One region of the Massilia sp. BKSP1R2A-1 genome, then DNA from elsewhere that is predicted to be linked to it. Evidence: predicted binding sites of a transcription regulator. Region 1 holds the regulator's gene; each other region holds the start of a gene.
What was found. The regulator FNR, encoded in region 1, switches genes on or off when oxygen is low (the NO sensors DNR and NnrR bind a similar motif). The targets are predictions, from matches to a motif close to TTGATNNNNATCAA.
Positions count from the first base shown of each region.

Region 1 (7,069 bases):
CCAGCAGGATCATCCACATCGCCATCGACATCATCTTGCGCACCGCCGGGTTGTCGCGCTTCCTGAGCAGCTGCCAGGCGGCGGCCGCGCCGACGATCAGCGCCGTGGTGAGGTAGGCCGCGATCACCATGTGCAGCAGGCGGTAGGGAAAGGAGGGGTTGAAGACGATGGCCAGCCAGTCGGCGGGCACCATGCGCCCGCCCTCGATGGCATAGCCCTGCGGGGTCTGCATCCAGCTGTTGGCGGCCAGGATCCAGGTCGAGGAGATCAGGGTGCCGATGGCCACCGCGCAGGTGGCGGCGAAGTGCAGGGCCGGACCGACGCGGTTCCAGCCGAACAGCATCACGCCGAGGAAGCCCGCTTCCAGGAAGAAGGCGGTCAGCACCTCGTAGGACAGGATCGGACCCAGGATGCTGCCGGCGAACTCGGACAGGTAGCTCCAGTTGGTCCCGATCTGGTATGCCATCACGATGCCCGAGACCACCCCCATGCCGAAGCAGACCGCGAAGACCTTGAGCCAGTAGTGGTAGAGGTCGACGTAGACCTGCCGCTTCGTGCGCAGCCAGCACAGCTCCAGCACGGCCAGGTAGCTCGCCATGCCGATGGTGATCGCCGGAAACAGGATGTGGAAAGACATCGTGAACGCGAACTGCACGCGCGCCAGATCCAAAGCAGACAAACCGAACATGCAGGCTCCTAGGCTCTCACCCGATACGGTGTCCGGAATCTAGCATGCGGGACGGGTGCGCACGCTTGCCGTTTTTTGTTTCTTGTCCAATCGTGCGCGGCTTCCAGTTGGGCAGAAAACCATAGGGCACTGACCCAGATTAATGTCGACGCAGATCGCCGGTGCAGGGGCGAAGCGCTCGTCTATATTGGCTGACGATGACGAACCCGGCAGGTACCGCAGGCTTTCACCCGGTGTGCTCCCGCCCGTCATCCCTCCTCGTGCTCACTCCAGTTTCGCTTGTCTCGTCCTTCACCTTTCCTTGCAAAGGAGATTCACATGGCGCCCAACGATCGTCTCGACCGCGACGCGGTCATGAGCCTGGACACCCGGCAGCGCGCCGGCTCGTCCGGCAATGCCGCCCCCTGGGCCGAGGCCACGGCCGACGTCCAGACCGGCAGCGGCGGCCTGCAACCGGCCCTGAGCGGCAATGGCTTCACCTACCGGCACGACTGGGGCGCGCGGCGCGGCCAGTGGCTGCTGCGGCTGAACTGGGGCGAGGTCGATACCCGCTCCCAGGTTTTCGTGTCGATCGCGGAAGGCGCGGGCGGCGGGCCCGATTCCGGCAAGTTCATCGGCTCCGCCCGCTACACGCTCCACAACGTGGCCCCGCGCGCGGGCGGGGTCGACATCTGGGTCAATATCGAATGGCCCTCGGACATCTCGATCTACGCCGACTACCTGGTGGTGAACCCGGCGGTGACCGGCACCCGGACCGTGTCGGTGACGGTGCACCGCCACAGCAGCGTTCTACTATCCGAGGCCGAGGCTGACCGGATCCTGGGCGACATGGGCACCATCCTGCAGAACGACGACACCGGCCCGGACGTCGCCACGGCCGTCCAGTTCGTTCGCAACGGCGCGGTCCGCGTGCTGCCGGCAACCGTCCCGGCGACCATCGCGACCTCGGCCGACCTGACCGCGCTGTTGACGGCCGGCTCCGGGGTCAAGGTCGTGCAGGCGATCCGCTGGTGCGGCGGCCCCGGCGACAACATCATCGGCTGCGCCCCGGTCGGCAGCGCCAACGTCAACGTGGCCGCGGTGCGCTTCGACGCCGGCCAGGAAGGCCTGATCTGGGTCCACGAGTATGGTCACAACTGCGGCCTGGGCCACCGCACCGACGACCCGCGCGCCGTCATGTTCCCGTCGGTCGGGTCCGACCACAACGTGGTCAATGCCGCCGAGTCGGCGGCCTACCTGGCCGGCCCCCTGAACATCGCCGGCAAGGTGCTGCCGGCCAGCGGCTGCAACTGCGATATGCAGGGCCTGCAGGCGCCGGCGGACGTGCGCGACTTCGTCCGCCAGCCCTGGATCGAGGGCGTGCCCTGGGAGCTGGCCTCGCAATATGGCGAAGCGGATGCGCGCAAGCTGCTCGACTGGCTGGTGAACGAGCCGGAAAAGCACGAGCAGTACCTGGGCCAGATCGTGGCCACCCTCGGCTACATCGGCAGCGAGATCGCCACCGGCGCCCTGATCGACTTCGTGAGAAGCCCGCGCACCGGCCGCGCCGTCTTCAATGCGAAGAACATCGCCCTGATCCGGCTCGGCGACCTGGCCAACCGCTCGGCCAGTCAGGCGGCGGTCGACTTCCTGGCGCAGCTTGCCGGCGACATCGGCCTGGCCCGCAGCCTTGCCGCGCCGCAGGCGGCGTTCGAGCAGCTTGATGCCGCCAGGACCGGGGTAACGGCCCTGAGCGCCGAAACCCTGGCGGCCGAGCTGGCCGTATCGGCGACCTTCGGCCTGGCCCTCAGCGGCTCCGAGCCGGCCCGCAAGACCGTCGAGGCCCTGAAGCACGATCCGAACGCCTTTGCCTCGGTTAACCAGGCAGCCGGCGAGGCAGCGCAGATCGCCGACACGGTGGTGCGGAAAGGCCGTAGCGAGTATTACCGGATGAAGGCGGAACGACGTCACCATCTGTAATCCTGCACGCCGTCCGGGGCCGGCCCCGGACGGCTTCCTCCCAGAAAATGAAATGCCGGGAACTGGCGAGCCGTCTATAATGACCTCGTCAGCATTTCGTTTTCCGCCATGAACCAAGCCATCTCGCTGCCGGGCGAATCGCCGCTCAACATCCAGGCCCTCAAGACCAGCTGCAGCAATTGCAGCATGCACCAGCTGTGCCTGCCCATGGGACTCGAGGATGCCGACATCAACCGCCTCGACCAGATCATCGGCGGGCGCCGCCGGCTGGCCAAGGACGAACGCCTGTACAAGATGGGCGAGCCCTTCCGCAGCCTGTATGCGGTGCGCTTCGGCCACTTCAAGACCTACCAGGTGAATGCGGCCGGCGAAGAGCAGATCACGGGCTTCCAGATGGCGGGCGAGCTGCTCGGCATGGATGCGATCAGCGGCAGCCACCATTGCGATGCCGTAACGCTGGAAGACAGCGAGGTCTGCGAGATCCCCTTCTCGCGCCTGGAAGAGCTGTTCGGCCAGGTGCCGGCCCTGCTGCGCCACTTCCACCGCATCATGAGCCAGGAAATCACGCGCGAGCAGAACGTCATGCTCCTGCTCGGCAATATGCGGGCCGAGCAGCGCTTCGCCGTCTTCCTCGTGAACCTGTCGGCCCGCTACGCGGCGCGCGGCTATTCGCCGAACCGCTTCCAGCTGCGCATGTCGCGCGAGGATATCGGCAACTACCTGGGCCTGACCATCGAAAGCATCAGCCGCCTGCTGTCGCGCTTCAAGAAGCAGGGCTGGCTGGAGGTCGACAAGCGCGAAGTCGCCCTGCTCGACCCGGCCAAGCTCAAGGCGATCGCCGCCGGCACCGATGTGTGCAGCCCGATGGGCTGAGCCCGGGATATTCCATGCAGCCCACGCCGCGCTTCGAACTGCACCTGCGCAGCTACGGCCAGACGCGTGACGCCGACCGCCACGCCTTTGCCCAGGTGGTGCTGCCGCTCGGCGGCCAGGTGGCGCTCGAGATCGAGGGCCGCGAGAAACGGCTCGATCCCCTGCATGCGGCCCTGGTCGCGCCCGGCGCCTGGCATTCCCAGTACAGCCGGGTCGCCAACCGTTCCCTCATCCTCGACGTAGCGGCCGAGGCCTTCGCGCACGGCCCCTGGGCCGGACTGCTGGCGCGGCCCTTTACCGGGATCGGCCCGGCGGCGCGCAAGCTGGTCGAGTTCATGGGCATCCTGGCGGACAGCCAGCCGCTCGCGCCGCAGATGGTGCAGGGCTGGGCGCCGCTGCTGCTCGATACCCTGGGCATGGGCGCGCCCCGGCCCGCCTCGCGCCTGGCCGCCCTGCTCGCGCGCATCGAGCTCGATCCCGGCCTGCCCTGGACCACCGAGACCATGGCGCGCGCGGCCAACCTGAGCGTGAGCCGCCTGCACGCGCTGTTCCGCGAGGAGCTGGACGCCAGCCCGCACGGCTGGCTGCTGGACTGCCGCCTCAAGCGCGCCTGCACGCTGCTCGGCAGTACCGACCGTCCGGTCGCCGAGATCGCGCTGGCGGCCGGCTTCTCCGAGCAGAGCGCATTGACGCGGGCGATGCGGCGCATGCTCGACACCACACCGGCCGCCTACCGCACGCAACATCGCGAGAAGCGGTCAAAGGCGCAGTAGCCCCGGCCAAGATGCTGCCCGCCGTGCAGCCCAGAATCTCCGCTTTCAGGAGAATTCATGCACGCGCGATCGCCTACCCCGCTTCACGACACCCGGCTCGGCATCGGCGCCGGCATCCTCGCCGGCTCCTTCTGGGGCCTGGTCTTCCTCGCCCCCATCCTCGTGCCGGGCTTCACGCCCTTGCAGCTCTCGGCAGGACGCTATCTCGCCTACGGGCTGGTGGCGGCGCTGCTCGTCGCCCCCATGTGGCGCCGCCTGCTGCCCCGCCTGGGCTGGCGCGAATGGCGCCAGCTGGCCTGGCTCAGCCTGTGCGGGAACATCGTCTACTACCTGTTCGTGGCCCAGGCCGTGCAGTCGGGCGGCGGCGTGATGACGGCGATCGTGATCGGCCTGCTGCCCTTGAGCGTCACCCTGGTCGGCAGCCGCGACCACGGCGCCCTGCCCCTGCGGCGCCTGGCCCCGGCCCTGCTGCTGGGCGCGGCCGGCCTGGGCTGCATCGCCTGGCAGTCGCTGGCCTCCGCGCAGGGCGGCGGCGCGCCCCTGGGCCTGGCCTGCGCGGTCGGCGCCCTGGTATCCTGGACCATCTACGCGGTGGCCAACAGCCGCTGCCTGGCGCGCCTGGGCGGCATCACGGCCCACGAGTGGAGCCTGCTCACCGGCGTCATGACAGGGGCGCAAGCGGTCGTCCTCGCGGTGCCGGCCTTCATGCTCGGCGGCGACGGGCATGCGGGCGCCGAGTGGCTGCGCTTCGGCGGCGTGGCGCTGGCGGTGGCGATCCTGTGCTCGGTGGTGGGCAATGGCCTGTGGAACTACGCCAGCCGCAGCCTGCCGCTGGCCCTGACGGGGCAGCTGATCGTGTTCGAGACCGTCTTCGCCTCGCTGTACGGGTTCATGTGGGAGGCGCGCTGGCCGACCGGGCTCGAGGTGGCGGCGCTGGTGCTGATGGTGGGCGGCGTGGTGTCCTGCGCCTCGGCGCACAGGAAGTGAAGCCTTACAGGTCGATGACCAGCTCGGGGCGGAAGGCTTCCTGCTCCCCCTTGCTCAGGTAGCCGAGCGGATTGGCCACCACGCGGCAGGACCAGCGACCGTCCCCGTTCTCGCCGCTGGCGAGGTAATCGTTGGCGCAGTGCAGGTGGCCGTGCATCCACACATCGGCCAGCGGCAGCAGCGCGTCGAGCGCGTTGCAGAAGCCCGCGGTGCCGGGCGTGAGGCCGTAGCGCGGATCGGCGCTGCGCAGGCTGGGCGCGAAGTGCGTCACCGCGACCGTGGCGCCCTCGAACGGCGTCTCCAGGGCGCCGCGCAGCCATTCCTGGCAATCGAGCGACATCGCGCGGATGCCTTCGGCCAGCACCGGCACGCCATCCTTCAGGGTCGTGTTCTTGGCGAGGTAGTAGTTCGCCGCCCGGAACGCCTTTTCGCGGCGCTGCAGCTGTTTCGTCAGCACCGTCTCCTGCACGGCCAGCGCATCGAAGTCGCTCCACAGGGTGGTGCCGATGAAGCGCACGTGGCCGATGACGAGGGTCTCGCGGTCCAGCCATTCGATGCCGAGATCTGCGCAGGTGGCGCGCAGGCGCGCGTAGGCCTCGTCGAATTCGAGGCCGTCGAATTCGTGGTTGCCGGGGATGTAGAGCACCCGGGCGTTCGTGGCGCCCGCGCGCAGCGGCGAAAAGCGTGCGAGGCCGAAGTCCTCGCTGGTGAGGCGCGAGCCGGACTGGTAGGAGCCGATGTCGCCCGCCAGCACGACGACGTCGGTGGCGGGGTCGATCAGGGGGACGAACGCCGGGTAGCGTTCGAGGTGCAGGTCGGAGAAAAGCTGGATGCGCATGGTCGGCGCAGTATAGCGGGTTTCAGGCCCACCCTGCGCCGCGCGGCCCTCAGAAGGTGATGCGCACGAAAGGGGCGCTGCTCTTCGCTTTGCCGTGGTAGACAGCCTCGATATTGTTGCCGTCGGGGTCGAGCACGAAGGCGCCGTAGTAGCCCGGATGGTAGGGGCGCTCGCCGGGCCGGCCGTTGTCCCTGCCGCCGGCCTTGAGGGCCGCATAGTAGAAGGCGTTCACCATCTTCCCGTCGCGCGCCTGGAAGGCCAGGTGGTGGCGGCCGGTGAGCACGCCCTGCGCGGCGCGGCTCTTGCGGCTCGAGACGAACAGCTCGTCGGCCCAGAAATAGTCGGGGCCGTCTCCGCCGAGCGGGATGCCGAGCACCTCGAACACGGCGGTGTAGAAGGTGCGCGAGGCCTTCAGGTCGCGCACCACCAGCTGGATATGGTCGATCAGGCGGCCGCGGTAGATTTCCTGTGTTTCCATGCTGTGCTCCTTACGAAGGTCATCAAGAAAATGGCTCAGTTGGATGATCCGGCGCCTTCCCCGAGGATGGCCCCACGGTACAGGGCATCGGTGATCCGCTCCTGGAAGCGGCTCTCGGACGAGAAGCGCCCGGGCTGGGTGTCCGGATCGGCGCCGACGCCGCTGGCGGCATAGATCATACCGTTCTTCGTGGCCGGATCGAACACGAAGAGCGCATTCACTCCCCAGGCCCAGCCGAGATGGCCGACGCCGGTGAATCCGCCGCCGTCGACCAGGCGGTCGCCGCGTGCACGCCCGTCGTCCACGGTGCTCGCATCCAGGAAGTGCTGGTTGCCCAGGCCCCAGGCCTGGTACAGGCCGGGATAGGCGCCGCCGTCGCCGCTCCGGCTGCCGTTCACGCCTTCCCGGATCGTCCACTCGCGGGCCAGCATGGCGGCGACCGTGTCCGCGCGCAGGATCTGCCGCCCGCCGTG
Region 1 is NZ_JBOBRE010000010.1:102,444-109,512, forward strand. Features, by position in the region: gene ACQ7JA_RS16405 (cytochrome ubiquinol oxidase subunit I) at 1-688, opposite strand, end outside; gene ACQ7JA_RS16410 (hypothetical protein) at 1,007-2,647, shown strand; gene fnr (fumarate/nitrate reduction transcriptional regulator Fnr) at 2,756-3,520, shown strand; gene ACQ7JA_RS16420 (AraC family transcriptional regulator) at 3,535-4,293, shown strand; gene ACQ7JA_RS16425 (DMT family transporter) at 4,351-5,280, shown strand; gene ACQ7JA_RS16430 (metallophosphoesterase) at 5,285-6,118, opposite strand; gene ACQ7JA_RS16435 (VOC family protein) at 6,168-6,596, opposite strand; gene ACQ7JA_RS16440 (serine hydrolase domain-containing protein) at 6,632-7,069, opposite strand, start outside.

Region 2 (7,069 bases), on a different contig from region 1:
TGGTCCTGGAAAGCATGAAGAGCCGCGAAGGCTGGCACCTCTTCGTGTTCGCTTTTGCCGGGCGCTCGGTGCACACGGGCCTGGCCTCGCTGTTCGCCTACCGCATCGGGCGCATGCAGCCCTCGACCTTTTCCATCGCCGTGAACGACTACGGTTTCGAGCTGCTCACGCCGGAGCCGGTCGACTGGGCGCGCATCTTCGATGCCGAGACGGGTGCGGGGGTGGATCTGTTCACGACCGACTGCCTGCTGGAGGATGTGCTGGGCAGCCTCAACGCGACCCAGCTGTCGCAGCAGCGCTTCAGGGAAGTCGCGCGCATCGCGGGCCTGGTGTTCCAGGGCTATCCGGGCCAGCCCAAGTCGAACCGGCAGCTGCAGGCGTCTTCCTCCCTGTTCTTCGAAGTCTTCCGCAAGCACGACAGCGGCAACCTGCTGCTCACCCAGGCCCAGCGCGAGGTGCTGGAGCAGGAGCTGGAACTCACGCGCCTGCGCGAGACGCTGGGTGAACTGCACGCACGCCGCGTCGCCTTCCGCGAGGTCAAGCGCGCCACGCCCTTCGGCTTCGCGCTCATGGTCGAGCGCTTCCGCGAGAAGGTCAGTACCGAGAAGCTGTCGGACCGGGTGGCGCGCATGGTGCGCGAACTGGAGAAGGCGGCGGCTGCATGATGCACACGACGAGCGTGGCGGCCAGGGTGGCCGGCGAGACGGTGCTGCTGCTGCCGGAGAAGGCGCTTTACTGGCCGGCGCAGAAGATGCTGATCGTGGCCGACATCCACTTCGGCAAGGCGGCCGCCTTTCGCGCGCTGGGCGTGCCGGTGCCGCGCGGGACCACGACCGAAAACCTGACGGGTCTCGACGCCCTCGTCGACGCGCACGGGGCCGAGCACATCGTCTTCCTCGGCGACTTCCTGCATGCGCGCGCGGCCCACGCCAGCGCCACCCAGCAGGCGATGCTGGCCTGGCGCGAGCGCAGGAGCGGCCTGCGCCTCACCCTCGTGCGCGGCAACCACGACCGCCACGCGGGCGACCCGGCGGCGCAACTTGGGATCGCGCTGGTCGACGAGCCGTATGAAATCGGCCCCTTCGCCTTCTGCCACCATCCGGACATCGACACGCCCGGTTATGCGCTGGCCGGCCACATCCATCCCGTCTACGTGCTGGCGACCCGCTTCGACGCGCTGCGCCTGCCGTGCTTCGTGGTCGGCAGCGAGCGGATGATCCTGCCTTCCTTCGGTTCCTTCACCGGCGGCCACGCGATCCGTCGCGAGCCGGGCGACACGATCTACGTGAGCTCCGGGGACGCCGTCCACTGCGTACGTTAGCGTACTGACTCTCCATGTGCTGAGGCGTAAGTTCTATAAGGACAGTACGTCAATCGCTCACGGAGGAATTGCCATGTTTTTCCGCACCTGTTTACATGCCGTTTTTGCCGCCATGCTGGCCTTCGGCCCGGCGATCCCGGGCGGCGCCCAGGCGCAGGGCTACCAGAGCGCCCGCAACTACGCCCCGGTGATCAATGGATTCAATGTGGAAGAGGTGCGCCGGCTGAACCCGGGTGTCGAGCTGCATTTCGATCTCTACGGCAGCCCCGGCGGCGTGGCCACGCTGCGCATCGACGGCGCGACCCGCAACCTGAACCTGACCGAGGTCGAGCCCGGCCAGTACACCGGCACCTATACCATCGGCACCCATGACCGCATCCGTCCGGAGAGCGGCGTGACCGCGAACCTGCGCCTGGGCAACCAGGTGGCGACCAGCCTGCTCAGCGAATCGCTGCTGCAGCCGAACGCCCCGCGCAACCGGCGCGGCCAGCTGGCCTCGCAGCCGCGCGTGGAACGCTTCGACGTGCAGGGCAGCCCGGACCTCGGCCCGGGCAACGAGCTGCGCTTCACCGTCTTCGGTACGCCGGGCGCCCGGGTCGAAGTGGCGATCGCCGGCGCGCGCGGCGTGTTCTTCCTGCCGGAAGTGCGTCCGGGCGAGTACGACGCCATCTATACGATCCGCAACACCGACCGCATCACGGCCGACAGCCGCGTGACCGCGACCATTCGCGCCGACGGCCGCTACGCCACCACCGTGCTGGGCCGTCCGCTGCTGGCAGGCGGACGCGCCAGCGAACCGCGCCAGGCGCGCTACTGCAGTAATTGCGCCGTGGTGGAAGCGGTGAACGTGATCGAAGTGTCGGGTAATGGCAACTACCTGGGCACGGCCGGCGGCGCCGTGGTGGGCGGTTTGCTGGGCAGCCAGGTCGGCAGCGGCAGCGGGCGTACCGCAGCGACTGTTGCCGGCGCGGTGGCGGGTGGTCTGGCTGGGCGCAATATCCAGCGCAATATGAACCAGGAACAGCGTTTCGAGGTGATGGTGCGCTACTCCACCAGCGGTGCGACCCAGACGCTGCAGTATGACAATGACCCCGGCGTACGCCAGGGGGATCGTGTGCGCGTCAACAACGGTGTCCTGACCCGTGACCAGTGAGGTAGGGCGGTCGGCAGAGCCGACCACCCTACGTATAGATAGTACCCGCAGTGTTTACAAACAGAAGGCCGGCGTCCGTAAGGAACGCCGGCCTTCTCATTAGTAGATGGCGCCTCAGGCCGTTGCCAGCACCTGATCGTCACCCGGCTGCTCCGACTCCGCCTTCTGCTTCGCTCCACCCTTGGTCCGCGAGCGCGAGGGCGGCAGGCGGCGCAGGGTCTTGAGCGCTTCGGCGTCCTTGATGCCGATGGTGCGCTGGTCGACGGTGATCAGGCCGATCTCGTTGAAGGCCGACAGGGTGCGGCTGACGGTCTCCAGGGTGAGACCCAGGTAGCTGCCGATCTCGTGGCGGGTCATGCGCAGGTTGAACAGCTTGCTCGAGTAACCCATGGCGGCGAAGCGGTCGGCCAGGGAGACCAGGAAGCGGGCGACTCTCGCTTCGGCGGACAAGGCGCCGAGCATGCCGATCATGGTCTGCTCGCGCACCAGCTCACGGCTCATGACGCCGTACATCATGTTCTCGAGTTCGGCGTGGACGCGGCCGAGGGCGGTAAGCTTCTTGAACGGCAGCAGGATCAGGTCGCAGTCCGACAGGGCGACGGCTTCCGAGGCGTAGTGGCGGGTGTGGATGCCGTCCACGCCCAGCATGTCGCCCTTCATCGGGAAGCTGAGCACCTGCTCGTTGCCGAATTCGTCGATCAGCACGGTCTTCAGGAAGCCCGAGTTGACGATATACAAGGTATCGAAGGCCTGGCCGATGGTGTGGACGCGCTGGCCGGTCTTGAACTGCACGTGCTGGAACAGCAGCTCTTCCGACGTGACCGAGACACTGGCGGGGATGCGCAGCAGGTCGCACACTTCCTTGAGGTTGGACCAGAGGCGTCCCTGGCGTTGGCGGCCGGCTTCCATGGGCGAATGCAGGGTCGGCTGGGTGACGTTGCGTTGTTCTGTTGGCTGGGACTGCATGCTCATCTCCAGTGAAAGACTCATGGTTTAGGCGGCGACCACGGGGCGAAGCTGCTACCGGCTCGGTGGAGGCGGACCCCGCTGGCGGCTGGCTCACGCTGGGACTTGGATCGCAAGCAAGTCGAAACGGTGAATTCAGTATGCCAACACGAGTCCGGCACGAATATCAGCTATTGCTGAATATGTAGGTAGGACGGTTGCTAGGCTTGTAGGAATTTTCTGACTGCCGGCCTTGGCGACAGAGGGAGAACCCAGTGGAAGGCGGTATGCGCTGGCCTTGCCGTGGGGCAGGGTGGGGAGGGAGCAGCGTGGCGCGGGCCGCACCAAGGGCGCGGCCGCGTGTCTAATTCTGTTAGGCCTTCATTGGCGACAGCAGCCGGTGCGCCACGGCGTACTGCACCATTTCCGACAGGGAGCTCATGCCCATCTTCTGCATGATGCGCGTCTTGTGGGTGCTGACGGTCTTGACCGACAAATGCAGGCCGTTGGCGATCTCGGTGATCGACTTCCCACTGACAAGTAGCGAAAACACCTCGAATTCCCGGTCAGACAGTTGCTTATGCAGCAATTGCTCGTTCGGCGCCATGATATTCAGCGCCAGCTGCTCGGCCACTTCGGTACTGATATAAGGACGGCCGGAGGCCACCTTGCGGATCGCGCCCACCAGCTGGGTGCCCGCGCTTTCCTTGGTGAGATATCCCTGGGCGCCAGCGCGGATGGCGCGCACCGCGTACTGTTCTTCCTCATGCATGGTGAGGATCAGGACGGCGAGCTTGGGCGCCTCGCTGCGCACCTGGCGAATCAGGTCGACCCCGCTGCGGCCCGGCATGGACAGGTCGAGCAGCAGCAGGTCGAAGCCGCCCTGGCGCACCTGGGCCAGCACTTCGAAGCCATTGGTCGCCTCGCCGGCGATCTCGATGTCCGGCGCGCCGTCAAGGATGCGCTTGAGGCCCTCGCGCATGATCGTGTGGTCGTCGGCAATAACAATGCGAATCATGGTGTGCCCTTCATGTGACCCGGGAATGACCCTGACAGGCTAGCACAGCTTCCCAGGCCTGTATGTCGCGCTTCTTCATCGAACTGTGATCAGGCGGCGGCCGGCTCGCTGATCAGGCGGTGCACCAGCACCGGCTTGGTCGTATGGGACAGCACCTTGTTGGTCACGCTGCCCAGCAGCAGCTGGCCCCAGCCGCTGCGTCCGTGCGAGCCCATGAAGATCAGGTCGCAGCCTTCCTGCTCGGCCACGTCGACGATCTTGAGGGCGGCGTTGTCGGAAAACGCCGTCATGCATTCGTGCTTGAGCCCGGCCGCGCCGCAGGAACGCATGATCTTGCCCATGTATTCCTCGCCCAGGCGGCGCATCTGGGCAATGTATTCCTCTTCGCTCGGGTAGGACGGTGGGATGATTTCCACGTACACGGGATACTGGTAATCGGGCGCGACGAACAGGGCCAGCACCTCGGCGCCCATCTGTTGCGCGAATTTGACGCCGGCGCAGGCCGTATGCTGCGACACGGCCGAGCCGTCGGTAGTGATCAGGATTTTCCGGTACATGATTGACTCCTCCCATGGCCACGCCATTCTGAAGCGTCCTGGACGCGGCGGCGATTGCGAGAACGCAAACTGTTGAGCTCGATCAAACTTCAGGCTGCTATTCCGGCGCCCGTAAACACCGCTGCGTCAGCCATTACGTTACGAAAAACAACAACTCCCTTGTGTAAATATTCAGGAACTGCCCGTTTTAATTGTCGCGGAATTAAGTTTCGCTGTCCATTTTGTTGCGTCTCCGTCGTCGACATTTACCTAGGGCAACCACGCTGCTACACTCGCATGCAGACTCTAACCATCATTTAACGTGCCCACCTGGCGCGGGTGGACGCAGCACCGACCGAATTGCAAACGCTCATTGCGAACTTATACATCATGGAGAAGCAGGGATTATGACCGACGCCGCTGACGATTTCGACGCACTATTCGAGGAAGTGGCGGCGCAGCGCACCAGCGCCCCCGCCGCACCGGCGCCCGCACCGGAACCTGGGGCCGTGGCCGCCGATGAAGACGACCTCGAGTCGCTGTTCGATCAGGTGTCGGCGACCGCCGCGCCGGCCGTCGCCGCCGCTCCCGCGGTGGCTGCCGTCGCTCCGGCCGCTGCGGCCGGCGCCGCCACTGAAGGCGAGCACGGCATGTTCGAGCGCCTGGGTGGCATCGTTCGCCTGCTGCACGATTCGCTGCGCGAACTGGGCTACGACAAGGCGCTGACCGAAGCCTCCTCGGCCATCGTGGACGCCCAGGACCGCCTGGAATACGTCGCCACCTTGACCGAACAGGCCGCCAACAAGGTGCTGAACACCCTGGACGAGGGCATGCCGGCCCAGGACCTGCTGTCGAAGCAGGCCAAGGACATGGAAAACCGCTGGGCCGACCTGTTCTCGGGCAAGCTCAGCCTGGACGAATTCAAGGCCCTGGCCGGCGATTCGCGCCAGTTCGCGGCCGCCGTCAACGAAGCCACCGAAGCCGAGAAGGCGCGCCTGCTCGAGATCATGATGGCCCAGGACTTCCAGGACATCACCGGCCAGCTGATCAAGAAAGTGGTGAAGATCACCCAGACGGTCGAGCAGGAACTGGCCCAGCTGCTGCGCGACCACGCGCCGGCCGACCTGAAGGAGAAGCTCGCCAAGAAGGAAGCTCCGCCTGCGCCCGCTCCGCTGATGTCGGGCCCCTCGGTGCCGGATACGGCGCTGAACCAGGACAACGTTGACGACCTTCTCGCCGATCTGGGATTCTAATGGACGATATGCTCAAGGACTTCGTCGTCGAGGCGATGGACCTTGCGGTGAATGTTGAAGAACATTTGCTGCGCCTCGAACGCGATCCGGACAACAAGGAAACGCTGAATGCGGTGTTCCGGTCCTTCCACACCATCAAGGGCGGCGCCGGCTTCATGGGCCTGCCCGCGCTGGTCGCGGCCTGCCACCTGACCGAGAACCTGTTCGACGCCCTGCGCACGGGCCAGGCGCCGGTGACCCCGCTGGCGATCGAAGCCGCGCTGGAAGCTTCGGGCTTCGTGGCCGACCAGCTCAATGACCTGAACAACGGCACCCCGCCGGAAGGCCTGGCGCAGATGCCGGCGGAGCTCGAGCGCATCCTGACGGACGCGATCGAAGGCAAGGGCGCGCCGAGCGCGCCGGCTGCCGCTCCCGCCGCCGCCCCGGCGCCGGTTGCAAGCGCGCCGGCCGTGGCCGCAGCGCCCGTGGCGGCCGCTGCCCCGGCCGTCGGTGAAGATGGCCTGGACTGGGTCGGGATGTACAACGCCGTGGTGCCGGAAGGTTCCGCGATCGCCGCTGCGCCGGGTGCTGCCGCTGCCGCAGCGCCGGCGCCGGTCGCCGCTGCTGCTCCGGCAGCCGCGCCCGCCGACGCCGCGCCGGCCGCCAGGCAGGGCGGCTGGGACGGCGTCGACCGCCGCCAGAATGACAAGGTCGCCGATGCGCGCGCCGCCGCCGCACCTGCGAAAGACGAAAGCATCCGTATCGATGCGGTCAAGCTGGACGCCCTGCTGGAAGTGGCGGGCGAGTCGGTGCAGGCCGCCAACCAGGCCGCCGTGCTGCTCGAGCGCCTGCAGCAGTTCAAGT
Region 2 is NZ_JBOBRE010000008.1:216,126-223,194, forward strand. Features, by position in the region: gene ACQ7JA_RS14460 (ligase-associated DNA damage response DEXH box helicase) at 1-665, shown strand, start outside; gene pdeM (ligase-associated DNA damage response endonuclease PdeM) at 662-1,321, shown strand; gene ACQ7JA_RS14470 (glycine zipper 2TM domain-containing protein) at 1,395-2,474, shown strand; gene ACQ7JA_RS14475 (Crp/Fnr family transcriptional regulator) at 2,589-3,383, opposite strand; gene ACQ7JA_RS14480 (response regulator) at 3,793-4,437, opposite strand; gene ACQ7JA_RS14485 (universal stress protein) at 4,527-4,994, opposite strand; gene ACQ7JA_RS14490 (protein phosphatase CheZ) at 5,381-6,226, shown strand; gene ACQ7JA_RS14495 (chemotaxis protein CheA) at 6,226-7,069, shown strand, end outside.
Region 2: a site for FNR is predicted at 5,067-5,080, ahead of ACQ7JA_RS14485 (universal stress protein). Genes of this name have one in related genera too.

Region 3 (7,069 bases), on a different contig from region 1:
GCTGGTAAACGTCCTGCCGCTGCTGATGGAGTGAGCATGCAAGACGGATTCTGGCGACAGCTGCTGCGCGGGACCCTGCCCCTGCTGGTGTGGGCGGCCCACTTCACCTTCTGCTACCTGCTGGCGGCGGCGCAATGCACGCCGGCGGCCATGCGCGCGGGCGGGCCGGACCGCGTGCTGATGGGGATCGTGACGGTGGTGGCGCTGGCGCTGTGCGCCTGGCTGCTGTGGCGCGAGCGCGGCATCCTGAGGAATGCGAAGGAGGCGGCGCTATTGGATTGGGCGGCGGCGCTGGGGGCCTTACTTGCCTTCGTCGGGATTGTCTGGACCGGACTGCCGCTCCTGCTTGTCCAAGGCTGTTCGTAGGGGTGATCTGGCCCAGTGGACCAGATCAAGGTCCTCCGCCCACGCGTTCAACTTCGGCCTGCATTGCCACTACGCGTCCGGGAGCTGAACGCGCGGTCGGCAAAGCCGACCACCCTACCTGGCCGGCGTAATGCGCCAGATGACGTTGCCGACGTCGTCCGCCACCAATACTGCGCCCGGCTTATCGATGACGACACCCACCGGCCTGCCCATCGCATCGCCCTCCCTGTTCACGAAGCCCGTGAGCACCTCCAACGGCTTACCGGCCGGCATCCCATCCTTGAAGGGCACAAACACCACGTTGTAGCCCGACAGCGGCCTGCGGTTCCAGGAGCCGTGCTGGCCGATGAAGGCGCCGTTCGCGTACTGCGCGGGCAGCAGCTTGCCGGTATAGAAGGCCAGGCCGAGCGCCGCCACGTGGGCGCCCAGCGCGTAGTCCGGCGCCAGGGCCTTGGCCACCATCTCGGGGCGCGGCGGCTGGACGCGCTCGTCGACATGGCTGCCGTAGTAGCTATAGGGCCAGCCGTAGAAGCCGCCGTCCTTCACCGACGTCAGGTAGTCGGGCACCAGGTCGCTGCCCAGTTCGTCGCGCTCGTTCACCACGGTCCATAGCAAGCCGGTCTGCGGATTCCAGGCCAGGCCGTTGGGATTGCGCAGGCCCGAGGCGAACAGGCGGGTCTTGCCGCTTGCGATGTCGACCTCGAGGATGGCGGCGCGGTCGACTTCCTTGTCCATGCCGTTCTCGCCCACATTGCTGTTCGAGCCCGAGGTGGCGTAGAGCTTGCGGCCGTCAGGGCTGGCGATGATGTTCTTGGTCCAGTGGTGGTTCAGGGGACCGCCCGGCAGCGGCGCTACCGGCTGGGCGGTGGCCGTGATCTCGAGCTCTCCCTCGCGGTAGGGGAAGCGCACGATGCCGTCGGTATTGGCCACGTAGAGCATGTCGCCCACCAGGGCCATGCCGAAGGGCGAATTCAGGCCCTTCAGGAACACCCGCTTCACTTCGGCGACGCCGTCGCCGTCCGCATCGCGCAGCAGGGTGATGCGGTTGGCGCTCGGCACCGCGGCGCCGGCCTTTGCCATCACCTTGCCCATGACGTAGCCCCGGATGCCCTTCTTGCCCTCGGGGCGCTCGGGCGCATTGGTCTCGGCCACCAGCACGTCGCCGTTGGGCAGCACGTGCAGCCAGCGCGGGTGGTCCAGGCCGGAGGCAAAAGCGTTCACCGCCAGGCCGGCGGCGGCCACGGGCTTGCCGCCGTCAAGCCAGCCCTTGGCGGGCGCGATGTCGACGGTCGGGATGACGCTCCGGACCGGCGTCTTGATGATCGGGTTCGGGCCGACGTCGGCGCCGACCGGCAGGGTGGATTTGTCGCCGCAGGCGGCGAGCAGCAGGATCAGGGAGCATGCCGTGAGGCGAGGCAGGAGGTGGACGCGCATGGCGGTTCTTCTCTCGTCAGGTACGGACGGCGTCCGTATCGCCACATGCTAGCCAATTCGGCAATACAGCGCCATCCCTTACCGCCGAGAAAAGCCGCCCCTCAGGACACCGCGGGCACGGCCTCCGCCACCGCCGGCGCACCTGCCTGGCGCCGTCGTCGCAGGACGAAGCCCACCAGGCCCGGCAACTGCACCAGCACCAGCACCGCGAAGCCGACCTGGTAGGCGACCGCCGGTGCATGGCCTCCGGCATCAAGCGGCCACAGGCCGACCAGCAGGCCGAAGCCCGCCTGGATCACGAAGGCGCCGATGAAGATCAGGAGATTCAGGCAGGTGGCCGCGCGCGCGGTGAGCTCGCGCGGCATCGACTGGGCGATGATCGCGTACTCGATCCCCGTGATCGTTCCCACCAGCGTGAACAGCACCGACAGCATCTGGTAGCTCGGCTGGTAGCCGGCCACGAAGGCCGCCTGCACCAGCAGGAACAGCGTGATGCCGGCCGCCGCCACGTCCAGCGGGGCGACGCCGTGCCGCCCCGCCCATTCGGTGATCATGCCCACCGCGATGGCGCCGAAGATCACCGAGGCCATGCCCATGTAGAGCAGGTAGGCCACGGCGTGGTCCGGAAAACGCGCCGCGTCGGTCAGCCAGCGCCCGATCCACAGGCCCTGGATGCCGAAGAACACCGCGTGCGGGATGAGCACCAGCGAGGCCGTCGTGCGGAATACCGGCGCGCGCAGCACCTGGCGCAGCGCCTCGCCGAGCGGCCCGCGGTTCGGGCTTGGCCCTTCGGTGCGCGGATAGAGCAGCGCGACCAGCAGGCCGCAGCAGGCCACCAGGCCGGCCAGCACCACGAACAGGCCGCGCCACTCCAGGTAGTCGAGGGCCAGGCGCACCGGCATGGTGGCCGAGGCGGCGCCGAGTCCGCCGACCGCGATCAGGTAGCCGTGCACCGAGGGCAGCCTGTTCGGCGCAATCCAGGTGGAGACCGCCTTCACCGCCGCCATGAAGCAGCCGCCCAGGCCGAAGCCCATGACGGCGCGCGCCAGCAGCAGCTGGCCGAAGCTCTCGCCGTGGGCGAACAGCAGCGCGCCGACTGAACCGACCAGCATCATCACCAGCTGCACCCGGCGCGGCCCGAAGCGGTCGAGCGCGATCCCGACCGGCAGCTGCACCAGCGCGAAGGCGAAGAAGAAGGCGCTGGTCAGCAGTCCCAGCTCGCCCGGCGTGAGCGCGAGCGCGCCGACCAGGTGCGAGGCCAGCACCGCGTTCACGTTGCGCAGCAGCGAGGACAGGTAGTGCCCCAGGGCGAAGGGCAGGAAGACGTAGAAGAAGACCGCCACGCCGGACAGGCGTGGCGCGGTGGCGGTGTCCTGCATGGCGGCTACCGGTGGAAGCGGGATGTCAGGCTGCGTCGCGCTGTGCGGCAGGCACCAGGGGAATCACCCGTCCGCCGGGTCCGCGCAGGGGGCCGCCGCTTTCCATCTCGAAGAAGAACCTGTCGCGCCCGAAGGCCGGTTTCAGGTGATCCAGCCAGGTGGCGTCCGGGTCGTACTTGGCGAAGAATGGACGGCGCACCCACTCGGGATTGCGGGCCTGCAGGAACTGCAGCGCGAACAGCTTCTCGCCGTTGATGGTCACTACGCCGTCGATCACCACCTTGCCCGGGAAGGCGCTCATCGAGGGACCGCGCACCGTGCGCGACAGCCCCGACACCATCGAATACGCTTCCTGGAAGATTTGGTGGGCGCGCGCCAGCGGCAGGGCGAAGTAGTCGCGCGGGCCGGTGTCGCGCTCGACGAACATGTAGTACGGGATGGCCCCCAGGCGCACGCCCGTGGTCCACAGCTCGGCCCAGCTCTTCGGGTCTTCGTTGATGTGGCGGATCAGCGGGCCTTGCATGCGCAGGGTGGCGCCGGTGCCGACGATGCGCTTGACGGCCTGCTGGGCGATGGGGTGGCGCAGCTCCACCGCATGGTTGTAGTGGCCCATGATGGCGAGATTCTTGCCTGACCGGACCACCTTCTCGAACAGGCGCATCAGGTCGTCGCTGTCCTTGTCCGACACGAAGCGCTGCGGCCAGTAGGCGACCGACTTGGTGCCGATGCGGATGTTCTGGATGTGGGCCAGGTTGGGTTCGAGCAGGGGCTCGAGGAATTCGGCGAGCGAGCGGGTATTCATGATCATCGGGTCGCCGCCCGTGATCAGGACGTCGGTCACGTCCGGGTGGGTCTCGAGATAGGACACCAGCTCGCCACACTCGCGGGCATCGAACTTCATGTCGTCCATGCCGACGAACTGCGGCCAGCGGAAGCAGAAGGTGCAGTAGGCGTGGCAGGTCTGGCCCGAGCTGGGGAAGAACAGCACGGTTTCCTTGTACTTGTGCTGCAGGCCCTTGAGCGGCGCATCGTTCACGCGCGGCACGTTGTGGGTCATCTGGCCGGCCGGGTGCGGGTTCATGCGCATGCGGATCGCGTGCACCAGCTTCGCGGTGGCCGCCTCGTCCTTCTTGTACAGCACCAGGTCACGCAGCTGCTCGTACTCCTGGGCGGGCAGCATGTCGCGGTGCGGAAAGGTCAGGCGGTAGATCGGATCGTCCGGCACCTTGTCCCAGTCGATCAGCTCCTCCAGCACATAGGCGTTCACCCGAAAAGGCAGCACGTGGGAAACCACCTGCACCGCTTCCTGCAGCTCCGGCGCCAGCCATTGCCACTGGCGCGCCGTATGGATCGATTGCCGGGTATAGGGCTTGAACTTGGAGGGCGTCGATTCGGTCGTGATCACGGGAGTTCTCCAGGAAACGAAAGATGAGGGGGGCCGGCCGCATTGTCATGCTGGAGCGTTGCCGGGAAGAATTCATCTTACGTTGCGGAAATACTGAAGAATTGCCGTCAATCAATCGGAGAAGTCTGACAAGGGGAGCTAAAACAAGGAAGAAGCAAAACGGGACAAGTACAGGACAGGGCGCGCGTTCAGCCCTGTCCGATCTCGCCTATTCGTTCGCCCGAGTGTTCATCCACTGAGCAAAGCTGCGTCCGATCAAGAGGTCCCCTTCGTAACTCAAGTGATTGGTATCGCGGTACATCAACCGCCCGTTAACCATTGCGCGGCATTCGCGTTCGTCACATAGCGCCGACGCCGCCTCGAACCAGCGGATGCGGGGAAATTCCTTCGCCATTTGTCCGATAATGATGTTGTGTTTGGTGATCTGCTCGTCCCAGTCGCTCCGCGGGAGCGCGCACGGCCACTTGGTCGCCGAGGAAGCGACACCGGCGCGCTTGATGCACGAACGCGGATCGAAGTCGAGCCGCGGTACGTCGCTCATGAAGATGATGCTCTTGCCGGCGTCCTGAAAACGGCGGAAGGTATTGCGCGCTGCATCCACATGGTAGCGCACATGAGGCTCCGTATAAAACCGCAAATAGGTCGAAAAGACTACCGTTTTTACAGAAGGCATCGACAGCGCCAGGTCCAGCATTGGATCGGTGACTTTCTGGTAAGGGCTTTCGTTCGGATCCAGGCCCCAGTATGGGAAGCGTGTGCTCAGCATCAGGAGGTTCTCACCGATGCTGTTGTAGTACTTCATCAGGCCAGCGGATACGTGATAGGCATGGCTGTCGCCGACCAGGACCACGGTCGGCTCGCGGGACGGGTCGGCCTGAAGGCAGTATTCGTATTGTCCCTCGAAGCCGTAGCGCTTCATGCAGGCCGCGGCATTGGCCTTGTCCTCTACGACGATCAGCGCCTTCTGGTTGGCCACGCTGTCCTCCACCGCCTTGCGGGCCGGCAGGCCTTCCTTTTCATAGATGTAAGCGCCGGCGCCGGCCATGGCCAGCATCAGCACGCACAGCGCCGGCACCTTCCAGCGCGAGGCGGCGCCATCTCGCAGCGGGCGCTCGACAAGCAGGTAGGTCAGCCAGGCCAGCACGATCGCCGCGCCCACCGCAGCACCGCGGATGCCGCGCGCCGGCATGCCCGATTCAACGATCTGGGCGAAGGACAGCAGTGGCCAGTGCCACAGGTAAAGCGGATAGCTGATCAAGCCCACCCACACCATCAGGCGGTTGGACAGTACCACGCGGTTGAACCAGGCTTGCGGGCCGGCTGCGATGAGGAAGGCGGCGCCCAGGGTCGGCAGCAGCGGCCAGGCGCCGGGGAAGTGGCGCTGGCGCGTGATCAGGACCAGGCCGGCCACGAGCAGGATCACGCCAGCCCAGGCCAGCAGGTTCGGGGAAATCTTCGACGCGCGCGTCGGCGCCTGGGCCGCACGCGCATGCATGCAGGCCAGCCCTGCGCCGATCAGGAGTTCCCAGGCACGGCTGGCCGGGTTGTAAAAGGCTGCGGAGGCATCGTGCGCGACAGTGGCGACGTTCAGGCCGAACGAGGCCAGCCCCAGCAGCACGGCGGTCGCCAGCAGAGGCAGGCGCAGCTTCCAAGCCAGCAGCAGGAGCACCGGCCAGAGGATATAGAACTGCTCCTCGATGCCGAGGGACCACAGGTGCAGCAGGGGCTTGGTCTCGGCGGCGGTGTCGAAGTAGCCGACCTGGGCCCAGTAGAAGAAGTTTGCCGCGAAGCCCGCCCCGCCCACCGTGTGCTTGCCGAGCTGCTGGTATTCGTCCGGGAACAGCGCGATCCAGCCGAACGCCAGGCTGGCGCCCAGCACAAGGACCAGTGCCGGGAAGATACGGCGAATGCGGCGCGCGTAGAAGTGGGCAAAGCTGAAGCTGCCCTGTCCCAGTTCGCGCACCAGGATGCCGGTGATCAGGAAGCCCGAGATGACGAAGAAGATGTCGACGCCGATGAAGCCGCTGTGCAGCCAGGTCGGAAACGCGTGAAACAGCACGACAGAGAGCACGGCGATGGCGCGCAGGCCGTCGATGTCACGGCGGTATGCCGGGTGGCTCCCGGCCGGGGCCTGCTGATCCTGGAACAGGATCTGTTTTTCTTGTTTCATTCCTACAAGCTCGGCAAATCCGGAGATTTTACCTGAGCAGCCGGGGAGCAGGGTTAGCATGGCTTTAGACTGCGCTGCAGGTCGGCATTTGCTGACACCAATGCGCAACATTCCGAGCCAGCGTCCCTCCTGCGATTGCGTAATCGCAATTCTCGTCCTCTCCACCCCGGTACATTTGCCAATGCACTTCAGAAATATTGGCCCCAGAACACCAACCCGAGGAGACCACCATGAAGCTGATCGCCACCACCGCCGTCCTGTGCTTTGCTCTGGCCGCCATCCCTGCCCTGGCCAGCGGCCCGACCGAGAAGGACG
Region 3 is NZ_JBOBRE010000004.1:223,413-230,481, forward strand. Features, by position in the region: gene ctaD (cytochrome c oxidase subunit I) at 1-34, shown strand, start outside; gene ACQ7JA_RS08435 (hypothetical protein) at 37-366, shown strand; gene ACQ7JA_RS08440 (PQQ-dependent sugar dehydrogenase) at 481-1,800, opposite strand; gene ACQ7JA_RS08445 (MFS transporter) at 1,902-3,179, opposite strand; gene ACQ7JA_RS08450 (KamA family radical SAM protein) at 3,205-4,584, opposite strand; gene ACQ7JA_RS08455 (acyltransferase family protein) at 4,793-6,754, opposite strand; gene ACQ7JA_RS08460 (cache domain-containing protein) at 6,985-7,069, shown strand, end outside.
Region 3: a site for FNR is predicted at 4,686-4,699, ahead of ACQ7JA_RS08450 (KamA family radical SAM protein). Genes of this name have one in related genera too.

Region 4 (7,069 bases), on a different contig from region 1:
CTCATCGCATCGCGCTTTCGTGTGTTCGCCCTCACCAGCCAGCCCGAGCGGCGCGACGAATTGCGCGCGGCGGGCGCGGTGCCGGTCGTCGCCGATCTCGACCAGGGCGCGACCCTGGGCCGCCTGCGCGGCCTGGCCGACTGGGTGCTGCACCTGGCGCCGCCCCAGCCCGAGGGCGACATCGACCGCCGCACCCGGCGCCTGGTCGCGGCGCTCGGCGGCGTCAAGCGCCTGGTGTATGTCAGCACCACCGGCGTGTATGGCGACTGCGGCGGCGAGCGAGTGCTGGAATCGCGCAAGGTAGCGCCGCGCAATGCGCGCGCGGTGCGGCGGGTCGATGCGGAACGGGTGCTGCGCGCCTGGGCCCTGGCCACCGGCACGCGCCTGGCGATCCTGCGCGTGCCCGGCATCTATGCGGAGGACCGCCTGCCCGTCAAGCGCCTGCAGCAGGGCACGCCGGCTCTGCGCGCCGAGGACGATGTGTACACCAACCACGTCCACGCCGACGACCTGGCGCGCATCGTCGCGCTGGCGCTGCTGCGCGGCCGTCCGGGACGGGTGGTGCACGCGGTGGACGATACGCGCCTCAAGATGGGCGACTATTTCGACGCGGTGGCCGATGCCCTCGGCCTGCCGCGTCCGCCTCGGCTGCCGCGTGCGGAACTCGAGGCGGTGGTGTCCCCGGCCCTGCTGTCCTTCATGTCGGAATCGCGCGTGCTCGACAACACCCGCCTGAAGCGCGAGCTGCGCGTGCGATTGCGTTACCCGGATGTGGATGCGGCGCTGGCGCAGCTGCGGCCCGCTCCCGTACAATCCACGGCTACGAAGGAGCAAGCATGACTTATGAAGAATATCTCGACGAAGTGACCACGCTGATCGTCGAAAAATACGGCGTCAAGGATGCCGCCGCCATCAAGATCGTCGTCGACGCGCAGGACAAGGAATACTTCGTCGCCCACGACGACAAGCCCGAGATGCGCACCGTCGAGCGCGCCCATGCGGATGCGCGCACTCTCTACCAGGCAAGCGGCCTGGCCAAAGCCCCCGCCAAGAAAAAGTAATCCCCCAGCATTGCCTTCCTGCGCCATCCGCATTGCAGCGGAGGCCGGCGCACGTCCGTACTTGGAGCATGGCCTCGAAAAAAGGGCGGTCTTGTGCAAAAGTCAATCACTATGTGTATCATTTCGTCCCTGACGAAAAATGCCATATAAACCATGCCGTTGGAGCGCGGACTACTAATTTTTCGCGATAGATCACGGAAAGTGACAAATTATTAATACTTCCTGAAAGAAACGACATGCCCATTCGCAGACTGCCCGAAGGCGCAGAGTACGACCCCAACCGGGTCCTCGACGCCATCATCGCCAAACTCCGCCTCAAGAACGACGCCGCGCTCTCGCGCCTGCTGGAAGTGGCGCCGCCCGTGATCAGCAAGATCCGCCACAACACGCTGCCGATCGGCGCCACCATCCTGCTGCGCATGCACGAGGTGAGCGACTTCAGCATCGGCGAACTGCGCGAACTGATGATCAAGGAGGACGCCGAGCTGCTGGCCGCCTGAGCAAAGGCGGCCGGGGGACGCGATGGTCGCCCGGCCGCCCATTGGGTCAAGGCCTTCAGGCCGCGCAGGCCAGTTCCTGCCCGGGTTTCGCCGGCGGCGAGCAGTATGCGTACGCGGTATTGGCCGCCAGGCCCGGCTTCGCCGGCGAGGAACAGTAGCCGTACGCGGCGCCGGCACTGCTGCCCGGCTTTCCCGGCGAGGAACAATAAGCGTAGGCGGCGTCGGCGCCTTGCTGCGGCTTGCCCGGCGAAGAGCAGTACGCGTAGGCGGCATTGGCGGCGTCGAGCGGCTTGGTCGGGATCGAGCAGTAGGCATGCGCGGCGTTGGCGGCCTGGCGCGACTTGCCCGGCGACGAGCAGTATGCGCCGGCGGCGTCGAGCGGCTTGGTCGGGATGGAGCAGTACGCAGTGGCGGCGTCGTGCTGCTTGCCCGGCGACGAGCAGTAGGCACCGGCGTCGTTGGCGGCCGGCGCGGCGCCGAACTCCGCTTCGTAGATGGCGCGCATGCGCTCGCCGGCGGCAGCATGGTCGCCTTCGTCCGCATCGGCGCCGATGCCGACGTAGGGGTAGTGGTGCAGGAAGTAGCCGAACACGGCTTCGCAGTCGCGGGCGTACTTCATCGTGTCGAGGATGTGGTAGTGCCAGAAGGTGTCGACGTCGACGGTCGGCGATGCTTCCGCATCGGGGTACTTCTTCATCAGGAACAGGAAGCGCCGGTATTCGGTTTCCACTGCATCGGCCCGCAACGCGGACCAACCTTCACCGGATTCCACATGCATCAGTTTCATTTTGATCGGGGCAAGATCAAGAGCTTCAAATGCTGCGAATGCGTTCGTCGACATGATGTTCACCTTTTGTAGTAGACCTGTTGGTTAAGGCATCCTTTTTTTATCCCTAGTTAAAGCGGTACGTCAGAAAGTCCTCCTGCGTGAAGGTGACGCGTTAATCGGAAGCCAAGCGCTGCGTCTTGACCGGTGGCAGTGATAGAAATTGTCCTGCGACCGCTCAGTCCCAATGTTGAGTTCTGTCAACCAAGAAACGGTTATGTAGAAACGCGACAACTTGGCTAAACACAAGCAAGTCCGGGCTAGGCAACGGCGGGCAGCACGAGTTCATCGTCACGTGGCAAGAGGTCGGACATGCCGTCCAGGTGCGCGCCCACCGGAATGGTGACCACGATGGTGGTGCCGGTATCCGGACCGCTGCTGATCGAGAAGCTGCCGCCGAGGATGTTGATGCGCTCTTCGATGCCCACCAGGCCGAAGGAGCCGTTGCGGTTGCGGCTGCCCGGCTGCATGCCGACCCCGTTGTCGCGGATCGTCATGGTCAACGCATCGCCGTGCTGGTGCAGGTCGATCCGCACACGGCTCGCACGCGCATGCCGCGCGACGTTGTTGAGCGACTCCTGCAGGATGCGGAACAGGGCGGTGGCGCACTGGTCGTCGAGGTGGTGCTCGGTCTCGTCCTCGACCAGCTCGCATTCGATGCCGGTACGGCGCGCGAAGTCCGCGACCTGCCAGTCGACGGCCGCGTTCAGGCCCAGGTCGAGCACGTTCGGCCGCAGGTCGTTGATGATCTGGCGCACGCTGCGAATGGTAACGTCGATCTGGCGCACCGTCGCACTGGCGCGCTCGTGCAGGCGCCCATGGCGGCCGCGCGTGCGGTTGGCGAGGATCTCGGCCTCGATCTTCAGGGCCAGCAGGTTCTGCGCGAGTTCGTCGTGGATCTCGCGTGCGATGCGCTTGCGCTCGCCCTCCTTGATCTGTTCCGTGTGTGCGGCCAGCTGGCGCAGCTTTTCGTTGGTCGCCTGCAGCTTGGCCTGGCTGGCGCGCAGCTCGCGCGTCATGTCCTCGGCCATGCGCAAGGCGGAGCGGCGCGACGAGGCCAGGGTCTGGAACAGCGCGTACAGCAGGGCGGTGCTGAGCGAGCCGGCGAGGGCGGTCAGCCAGGGGTAGAAGAAGTCGAAGCGCGTGTACAGCGCCTTCCTGTCGATGCTGAAGTCGGCGCGCCACTGACGCTGGTTGTAGGCGATCGGCAGGTCGGCGCGCAGTACGTCGTCCTCGGCGCGTTCCGGCACGCGGATTCCCGACGCCTTGTGGCTGTCGTAGAGCACCGCGCTGGGCCGGTCCCCGCCCGGCCCCGGCGGCACCGCGTCGAGGTCGGTGAGCACCAGGCGCACCGCGGCCGGGAAGCCCTCGAGTGCGCCGCTGACCATCTTGGCGACGCCGAAACCGATGCCGACCGAGCCGACGTAGGCGGCGCGGCGCCGGCCGACGGTGCCGATCGGCACGCCGCTGCGGTACACCGGCAGGCGCATCGCGAGGATGTTCTGGCTGGGGCCCGGGCCGGGCAGGACGTTGACGCGCAGACCCGAGGCGGCGATGGAATTCTCGTCGCGCGACTTGGCCGCCGTGCGGCGGATGTAGCTGTTCGCTTCCAGGTCGAGCCCGAGCTTGTCGAGCGACTCCGGAATCGCAGGCTCCATGTAGACGATGACCGTGTAGCTGTCGCGGCCGGGCACGGGCTCCAGCTTCTTGGCGGGCTCGGGCATGCCATACTGGCGCAGGCGGCGGCGTACGTCGGCGTCCACCGCCGCCAGTTCGGCCGGGCCGACGGCGCGCGCGTAATTCATGGCCTCGATGCCGGGGAAGTTGCGCGGGGTGTCGAGCTGTTCGACGTAGTGGCGGAAGTCGTCGGCGCTGGCGGCCGGGTTGGCGTGGAACAGTCCGGCCATGCCGCGCAGGACGTTGGTATAGCTCTTGATGCGGGCGTCGATCGCATACTGGGCCGCGCGCGCCATGCCGCGAAAGCGCGCCTGGGCATCGCTTTCGATGGCATTCGCCGTCGCCACGTACAGGGCGGCCCCGACCGACACCGAAAGAAGAGAGCCGATCAGCAGGGTGGCAGGAAATTTGACCAGGTGTGCAGGCGCTGACATGGTCGTGTACCTCGCTTGCTGAGTGAATACGTGTCGTAAATGCGACAAACATTCATTACGTTAACTGGTTTACCGGGCAAAGCGCCTATCAGATTGACTAGGTTTACCATTTCCACAACGGAATTGAATTGGTGGAAACGTTTTAAATCCGCCATCGAAAACGGGCCCGCGCCCAGGGAGTGCCTGGATGCGGGCCCGACGGATTGCGAAGGGCGCCGGCTCTTCCTTCGGCGCCATTGCAAAAAACTGTTTTCGAGGCTTATTTGCCCCAGCTGTCCTTCAGCGTGGTCACGCGGTTGAACACCGGCTTGCCCGGCCGCGAGTCCACGCGGTCGGCGACGAAGTAGCCGTGGCGCTCGAACTGGAAGCGCTGGTCGCCCACGGCGTCCTTCATGCCCGGCTCCAGGTAGGCGGTGACGGTTTCCAGCGCGTTCGGGTTCAGCGCGGCCTTGAAGTCCTTGCCGCCGGCGTCCGGCTGCGCTTCCGTGAACAGGCGGTCATACAGGCGCACTTCGGCCTCGAGCGCGGTGGCGGCGCTGACCCAGGTGATGTTGCCCTTGACCTTGTAGTTGTCCGCGCCCGGCGTGCCCGACTTCGAATCCTCGAAATACTTCACGTGCACGGCCGTGACCTTGCCGTTCTCGTCCTTCTCAAAACCGGTGCACTCGACCACGAAGCCGTATTTCAGGCGCACGCGCGCGCCCGGCTGGTCGCCCACGGGCGGCGTGAAGCGGTGGTAGCCCTTGGTCGGGGTTTCCATGAAGTCTTCCTGCTCGATCCACAGCTCGCGCGTGAAGGGGAAGGTGCGCACGCCCATCTCAGGATGGTGGGGGTGGACGGGCGACGAGCACTCGACCGCTTCGCCTTCCGGGAAGTTGTCGACAATGAGTTTCAAAGGACGCAGCACGGCGATCGCGCGCGGGGCCTTCGGATCCAGGTCGTCGCGCAGCGCGCCTTCCAGGGTGCTCATGTCGATCCAGCCGTCGGCCTTCGAGACGCCGATGCGCTCGCAGAACAGCTGGATCGATTCCGGCGTGTAGCCGCGGCGGCGCAGGCCGACGATGGTCGGCATGCGCGGGTCGTCCCAGCCCGTCACCACGCCCTCGTCGACCAGCTGGCGGAGTTTGCGCTTCGAGGTCACGACATAAGTGAGGTTCAGGCGCGCCATCTCGTACTGGCGCGGCACCGGACGCGGGAAGAAGCCGCCGTCGGCCAGGGTCTCGACCAGCCAGTCGTACATCGGGCGGTGGTCCTGGAATTCCAGCGTGCAGATCGAATGGGTGATGTTTTCCAGCGCGTCCGAGATCGGGTGCGTGTAGTCGTACATCGGGTAGATGCACCAGGCATCGCCCGTGCGGTGATGATGCGCATGGCGGATGCGGTACAGAGCGGGATCGCGGTTGGTCATGTTGGGCGAGGACATCGCGTCCTCGCTCATCTTCGCGCGCAGGATGTGTTCGCCGTCCTTGTACTTGCCGGCCTTCATGTCGCGGAACAGCTGCAGCGATTCTTCGACCGGGCGGTTGCGGAAGGGCGAGTTGGTGCCCGGCGTTGAAAAGTTGCCGCGGTTCTTCGCCATCTCTTCCGGCGACTGGCTGTCCACATAGGCCTTGCCTTCGCGGATCAGGTACTCGGCCATCTCGTAGAGCTTGTCGAAGTAGTCGCTGGCGTAGTGCAGGTATTCGCCGTCGCCCTGTTCCCAGGTGAAGCCGAGCCACTTCACCGAATCCATGATGGTGTCGACGTATTCCTGGTCTTCCTTCTCCGGATTGGTGTCGTCGAAGCGCAGGTGGCAGCGGCCGTTGTAGTCGCGCGCCAGGCCGAAGTTCAGGCAGATCGATTTCGCGTGGCCCACGTGCAGGTAGCCGTTCGGCTCCGGCGGGAAGCGGGTGATGACGGGCGGCATGCCTTCACGCGCATGCGTGCCTGCCGCGATATCGTTGTCGATAATCGCGCGCAGGAAGTTGGACGACGGGGCATTCCCCGTTGCCGGGTTGTTCTTTTCAATGCTCATTGGAAAAAAGTTGAGATGGTTATGGCGGACATTTTACCGTAACGCAGCACGACTCCGCCCTCTATGTGGTGAAGCGCACGGTACGGCCTTTTGGCCCGATCCATACTTGGTGCAATTCCGCCCATTCGCAAGGCTCATCATGAAAACCCTCGCCACCCATCCGGAACTGGTCCGCGCCTGGATGCTGGCCCTGGCCGGCATGCCCATGCCGAAGCTGCCGCAGCCGGAGTCCCGCCCCGCCAGCCCGCCGCCGGTCCAGCCCTACCGCCGCTGACCCCGCGCCGGGCCGCCATTCGCCAGCTTGCCGGTTTATATAGGATAATCTCGCTTTTGCCCTCTTGCGGCCCATGCCGGGAGAATTCCAAGTGGAAAATTTATACGCGATCCTCGGCGTCGCACCGAATGCGAGTGACGACGAGATCAAGAAGGTCTATCGCTCGCTCGCGATGCGCTACCACCCGGACCGCAACCAGGCGCCGGGCGCCGAAGCGCGCTTCAAGGCCGTCACCAAGGCCTACGAGGTGCTGTCGGACCCGGTCAGGCGGGCCGAGTACAAC
Region 4 is NZ_JBOBRE010000014.1:93,100-100,168, reverse strand. Features, by position in the region: gene ACQ7JA_RS19960 (SDR family oxidoreductase) at 1-840, shown strand, start outside; gene ACQ7JA_RS19955 (hypothetical protein) at 837-1,061, shown strand; gene ACQ7JA_RS19950 (hypothetical protein) at 1,298-1,561, shown strand; gene ACQ7JA_RS19945 (glycine-rich domain-containing protein) at 1,617-2,348, opposite strand; gene ACQ7JA_RS19940 (CHASE domain-containing protein) at 2,648-4,498, opposite strand; gene ACQ7JA_RS19935 (glutamine--tRNA ligase/YqeY domain fusion protein) at 4,758-6,512, opposite strand; gene ACQ7JA_RS19930 (hypothetical protein) at 6,652-6,786, shown strand; gene ACQ7JA_RS19925 (DnaJ domain-containing protein) at 6,878-7,069, shown strand, end outside.
Region 4: a site for FNR is predicted at 2,578-2,591, ahead of ACQ7JA_RS19945 (glycine-rich domain-containing protein). Genes of this name have one in related genera too.